DNA from 2 places in the Mesorhizobium sp. GW821-FHT04C10 genome. Region 1 is predicted to be linked to the other one. Evidence: predicted binding sites of a transcription regulator. Region 1 holds the regulator's gene; the other holds the start of a gene.
The links. Region 1 encodes PhoB, which activates phosphate uptake and scavenging genes when phosphate is short. Its sites were predicted from a motif close to TGTCATNNANCTGTCAT; they were not measured.
Positions count from the first base shown of each region.

Region 2: a site for PhoB is predicted at 1,716-1,732, ahead of AC07UC_RS25835 (LTA synthase family protein). Genes of this name have one in related genera too.

Region 1 is NZ_JBWKTL010000001.1:1,673,941-1,677,147, reverse strand. It holds gene AC07UC_RS08165 (ROK family protein) at 1-478, shown strand, start outside; gene phoB (phosphate regulon transcriptional regulator PhoB) at 818-1,507, opposite strand; gene phoU (phosphate signaling complex protein PhoU) at 1,630-2,337, opposite strand; gene pstB (phosphate ABC transporter ATP-binding protein PstB) at 2,363-3,166, opposite strand; gene pstA (phosphate ABC transporter permease PstA) at 3,163-3,207, opposite strand, start outside.
Region 2 is NZ_JBWKTL010000001.1:5,282,320-5,285,526, forward strand. It holds gene fabG (3-oxoacyl-[acyl-carrier-protein] reductase) at 1-484, opposite strand, end outside; gene fabD (ACP S-malonyltransferase) at 544-1,491, opposite strand; gene AC07UC_RS25835 (LTA synthase family protein) at 1,771-3,207, shown strand, end outside.

The DNA.
Region 1 (3,207 bases):
CTGCCGCTGCGGGCGGCGCGGCTGCGTCGAGGCCTATGCCGGCAACTACGCCATCTGGCGCAATGCCAGGCAGCTTGGCGAGGACACCGAACCGGTCGCCGACGTCAGCGACGCGCAGATGCGGGCATTGGCGACGACGGCGCGGGAACGAGCCGGGCCCGAGCGCGAAGCCTATCGCAAGGCCGGAGAAGCACTGGGTTATGGCCTCGGCAGCCTGTTTGCGCTGATCGATCCCGCCCCCGTGGCCATGGTCGGCGTCAGCGCCGCCGCCTTCGACCTGATCGAGCCGGCATTGCGCGAGGCGATCGCCCAGACCGCCGGCGGCCAGCACTCGAAATCGATTTCGTTCGACACCGAACCGAACGAGTTGCCCCTGATCCGCGAGGGCTGCGCCATGCGCGCACTGACCTTCGTCGATCAGGAGATCTTCGCGCCGGGCGTGCAGGCAAGAGGCAGTGCCGGGAAGAGCGTTGCCTGAGCTGGCATTCGTCGTTGATGCCGTAGACCCTCGCTTACTTGGAGATTGGCCGTCGTCATCCGTGGGCGGAGCAGGAGCGAAGCTCCGTCGCGGAGACCCTGGGATCCATTCCGTGACCTATGCCACGCAGTGCAGCGGAGCAGAACTTGCGCCGTGGCAACGCTTTGAGGTCGCGGCATGGATCCTTGGGCTGCAGAGCAGCTCCAGGGGTCCGCGCCGCGTCGCTGCGCTCCTTGCTTCGCCCAAAGATGACGAGGCCATGAGCGTCTCAGCCAATTGTCAATGCGTGTGACCCGGGAGTGGACACATTCAACCTATCAACGCTTCCGCCTCAAGGCTCTAATCTTCCCTGATCGCGTAGCCTGCCCCACGGATGGTGCGGATGACGTCGGGCATGCGGCCATTGTTGACCGCCTTGCGCAGGCGGCCGACATGCACGTCCACGGTGCGCTCGTCGATATAGATCGTCTCACCCCAGACATTGTCGAGCAGTTGGCTGCGCGAGAAGACGCGGCCGGGATGGCGCATCATGAATTCCAGAAGGCGGAATTCGGTCGGCCCGAGCCGGATCTCGCTCTTCTTGCGGTAGACTCGGTGCGATTCACGGTCGAGCACGATGTCGCCGACCTTGAGCACGCTGGACAGCACTTCCGGCTTGGCGCGGCGCAGCAGCGCCTTGACGCGGGCCATGAATTCCGGCGTCGAGAACGGCTTGACCAGATAGTCGTCGGCACCGGTCGAAAGGCCGCGCACGCGGTCGCTTTCTTCACCCCGCGCGGTCAGCATGATGATCGGCAGCCGTTCGGTCTCGGGGCGCATTCTTAGCCGGCGACAGAGTTCGATGCCGGACACCGCCGGCACCATCCAGTCGAGCACCAGGAGATCGGGCACGTTTTCCTGCAGCCGGATTTCGGCTTCATCGCCGCGGGTTACCACCTCGACCTGATAACCTTCCGATTCCAGATTGTAGCGGAGGAGCACGCCGAGCGGCTCCTCGTCCTCCACCACCATGATGCGTGGTGCGATCATTGACTGGTCACCTCTAAAGCAATCCCAGGAAAAAATGTGTAGCGGTTTTCCATCCTGAATTGCGTGAAACAAAGAGATAGAGCGGGTCGGCGTTTCCGCGAAACGATGAACCGCTCCAACGCTCAAGCCGCCGGCGCCGACATCGCCGTCTCGTCCTGTTTGGGGCGGTTGGCGGGCAGTTGCGTGCCGGTCAGGACATAGTACGCGTTCTCGGCGATGTTGGTCACATGGTCGCCGATGCGTTCGAGATTCTTGGCGCAGAACAACAGATGCGTGCAAGCGGTGATGTTGCGCGGATCCTCCATCATGTAGGTCAGCAGTTCGCGGAACACCGAGGTGTACTTGACGTCGATGCGTTCGTCGTCGGCGCGCAGCTTCGCAAGCGCGGCGGCGTCGCGCGCCGCATACTCCTCGATCACGCCCTGCACCTGGATCAGCACCAGCTGCGCCATGGCGTCGATGGAATGCGACAGGTCGCGCGGCGTTGCGTTGAGACCGACGGTGCCGACGCGCTTGGCGATGTTCTTGGCAAGGTCGCCAATGCGTTCGAGGTCACCGGCCATGCGGATCGACCCGACGACATGGCGCAGATCGTCGGCCATCGGCTGGCGCTTGGCGATCAGCGTGATGGCGCGATCGTCGAGTTCGCGCTGGCGCGCATCCATGATGGCGTCGTCGGAGACTACGCGCTGTGCCAGCGCGTTGTCGGAATTCAGCAGCGCCTTGGTGGCGCCGCCGACCATCGAACCGGCGAGATCGCCCATGTCGCTGATCAGCCTGCTGATCTGTCCGAGATCCTCGTCGAAGGCTGCGACTGTATGTTCGGCCATGATCCTGGTCCTCGTATGCGTGCGATCAGCCGAAGCGGCCGGTGATGTAGTCTTGCGTGCGCTTCTCGCGAGGCGACGTGAAGATCTTCTCGGTGCGGTCGAATTCGACCAGTTCGCCAAGATACATGAAGGCGGTCTGCTTCGAGACGCGCGCCGCCTGCTGCATGTTGTGGGTGACGATGACGATCGTGTAGTCGGCCTGCAGCTCGTCGATCAGTTCCTCGATCTTGGCGGTCGACAGCGGATCAAGCGCGGAGGCCGGCTCGTCGAGCAGGATGACCTCCGGCTTCACCGCCACCGTGCGGGCGATGCACAGCCGCTGCTGCTGGCCGCCCGACAGGCTGAGGCCGCTGGCATTGAGCTTGTCCTTGACCTCGGTCCACAAAGCGGCGCGCTTCAGCGCCTGCTCGACACGACCGTCCATCTCGGCCTTGCTGATCTTCTCATAGAGCCTGACGCCGAAGGCGATGTTCTCGTAGATCGACATCGGGAACGGCGTCGGCTTCTGGAACACCATGCCGATCTTGGTGCGCAAAAGGTTGAGGTCCTGCGAGCGGTCGAGAACGTTCTGGCCGTCGAGCAGCACCTGGCCCTCGGCGGTCTGCTTGGGGTAGAGCTCGTAGATGCGGTTGAAGACGCGCAGCAGCGTCGACTTTCCGCAACCGGAAGGGCCGATGAAGGCGGTGACGCTGCGCTCGGGCAGCGATAGCGTGATATCCTTCAGCGCCTTCGATTGGCCGTAGTAGAAGTTGAGGTTCTTGACCTCGATCTTGGCCTTGGCCGCCGCCTCGGCGGCGATCGTCATGTCTGGAGACAACATCTGGCTCATTTGTCCTCTCTGCGTCCGGTCAGGCTGCGCGCAAAGATGCT
Region 2 (3,207 bases), 3.6 Mb from region 1:
AGCCGATCATGCCGGCCTTGGAGGCGCAGTAGTTGGTTTGGCCGGGATTGCCCGTGACACCAACCACCGAGGTGATGTTGATGATGCGGCCATGGCGGCGGCGCATCATCGGATGGGTGAGTTCGCGCGTCAGCCGGAAAACGGCGGTCAGATTGACTTCGATCACGCTATCCCAATCGGCGTCCGACATGCGCACGAACAGCCCGTCCTTGGTAATGCCGGCATTGTTGACCAGGATGTCGACGCCTTCGAGATCGGCCTCCGCCTTCTGGCCAAGCGCCTTGACCTCGTCGCGATTCGCCAGATTGGCCGGAAACAGCTTTACCCGGTCGCCGAGTTCGGCGGCCAGTGTCTCGAGTTTCTCGATGCGGGTGCCATGCAGGCCGACAATGGCGCCTTGCGCATGCAGCACGCGGGCGATCGCCTCGCCGATGCCTCCCGATGCGCCGGTGACGAGCGCCTTGCGGCCGGTCAGTTCGAACATTTTTGTCTCCTGATCTGAGAAAACACCCTTCACACGGAAGGGGTCAAATCGCCAGTGTATTATGCAAGTGCGGCCAGTGCCGCCTCAACATCGGCCGACGTGCCGACAGCCGATGTAGCGATATCGCGGTTGATGCGCCGTGCCAGGCCCGACAGCACCTTGCCGGCGCCGATCTCGTAAAGCGTCGCAACGCCGTTGGCGCCGAACCATTCCACCGTTTCGCGCCAGCGCACGCGACCGGTTATCTGCTCGACCAGGCGCCGGGCGATCTCATCTGGATCGCCGGTCGGGGTCACGGTGACGTTGGACACCACGGGGACCGCCGGCGCGTTCTTCGCCACCCCGGCGAGCGCGTCGCGCATGACGTTCGCCGCCGGCGCCATCAACGCGGAATGAAAGGGCGCCGAGACCTGCAGCATCAGCGCCCGCTTGGCGCCCTTTTCGGTGCACAGTTTCGCCGCCAGCTCGACCGCGGCCTTGGCGCCGGAGATGACCAGCTGGCCGCCGCCATTGTCGTTGGCGATCTGACAGACCTTGCCGGACCCTTGCACGGCCTCGGCGCAAGCGGCTTCGACATCCGCCTGCTCCAGTCCGATGATCGCCGCCATGGCGCCCTCGCCGGCCGGCACCGCCGCCTGCATGGCGTTGCCGCGAATGCGCAGCAGGCGGGCGGCATCGGCGACGGAAACAAAGCCGGCGGCGGCAAGGGCCGAATATTCGCCCAGCGAATGGCCGGCGACATAGGCGACCTTGTCCTTCAGCGAGAAACCGCGCGCTTCCAGCGCCCTCACGGCAGCCAGCGAAACCGCCATCAGTGCCGGCTGTGCATTGGCGGTCAGCGTCAACGTCTCTTCCGGACCTTCCCAGATCAGCTTCGACAGGTTTTCGCCAAGCGCGTCGTCGACTTCCTGGAATATCCTGCGCGCCTCCGGAAAGGCATCGGCAAGATCCTTGCCCATTCCGACAGCCTGGCTGCCTTGTCCCGGAAAGGTGAATGCGACGGCCATGCTAGGGCTCCCGAAGACTGGTTGTGCTTGCCTGATAATACGAATTTTTCCTGCCTGTGGCGCAAGGCAGCCCGCCAAGTCAAGCCCGGCTGGACCCGTGTCCAAATCCGAACCATGCGCCGAGTGCCTGTTCCGAAAGGGCTTTTTGGCGATCACACCTGATGAAAACCGCTCACGAATCGTTTGCTGGCTCTTCTTATTTCCGCCACAGGCGCTAGCTTTGCGTGACAATTATATGACAATCGCGTGACTTGGGTTGTCGCTGGGTGGGAAGTTAAAGTGGCAAAGAGTTCGAAACGCGCCGGTAAAGCCGCGCCTCAGTTCCTGGAAGACGATCCGTCCACCGGCTATCTGCCGGGCCGGACATGGCCGGTCGTCCGTTACGGATTGATCAGCCTGGCGATCTCAACCATCCTGGTGTTCGCCATCGAATTGATCGTGCGCGGTGACTTTGCCGGGACCGTCTCCTTCTTCCTGCAGCCGCTCAAGCCGGGATGGACGACCATCGTCGTGTTCGCGCTGATCCTGATCGGCCTCGACGCTGTGTTCGGCCGCAGCCACCAGAGCCTGATGATCGTCGCGCCATTGACGCTCTCGCTGGCCTTTGTCGGCCACCAGAAATCGCACTATCTCGGCGATCCGCTCTACCCGACGGATTTCCTCTACGCCCGCCAGATCTTCGCCCTGTTGCCGCTCCTGGTGCGTGAACGGCCGATGACCGCGCTCGCCATGGTCGTCGGCATCGTCGCCGGCCTGTCGCTGCTCGTCTATGGCTGGCGGCTGTGGCGCCGCAAGGTTCCCGCGCTCAGCCACAAGGGTCGCCTTGCCCGGCTGACGCTGGCGGTGCCGCTGCTCGCCTTCTTCGTCTCGATCATGGACTACGCCACTTTCTCATGGACCAGGGATCGGCTGCAGATCATCCCGATCATGTGGGACCAGAAGGAAAACTACGCCTCCAACGGCTTTGCGCTGGCCTTCGCGCTCAACGTGCCGATGGCCCATGTCTCGGCACCCCCGGGCTATACGGAAAAGGCGATCGCGGCGATCGACCGGCCGCAGATAACGGCCTCGGTGCCCGATGAAAAGCCAGACATCATTATCGTCATGAGCGAATCCTTCTGGGATCCGACCAAGCTGCCCGGCGTCACCATCACACCGGATCCCATTCCCACCGTGCGGGCATTGCGTTCCGGTTCGATGTTCTCGCCTGAATTCGGCGGCATGACCGCAAACATCGAATTCGAGGCGCTGACCGGCTTTTCCAACGCTTTCCTGCCGGCCGGCAGCATCCCCTACCAGCAATATGTGCGCACGCCGACACCATCGATGGCGACCTTCCTGAAGAGCGAGGGCTACCGGGCGCGCGCCATCCATCCGGGCACCAACTGGTTCTGGAACCGAGGCGCGGTGTACGCCGATTTCGGTTTCAACGATTTCAAGTCGGAAGAGACGCTGCCGCCCATGGAAAAGCGCGGACCGCTGGCATCGGACGCGGCGATGACGGATGAGATCATCCGGGAAGCCGACGCCAGTGACGATCCGGTGTTCTTCTTCGCGGTCAGCCTGCAGAACCATGGCCCGTATGAACCGAACCGCTACTACAACCCGACCCACGCCGTGCAGGCGCCGATCAGCCAGTGGGCGCGCGATTCGCTGCTGAGCTACGCGGAGGGTTCAGCCGACGCGGACCACGGCCTTGAACGGCTGATCGAATGG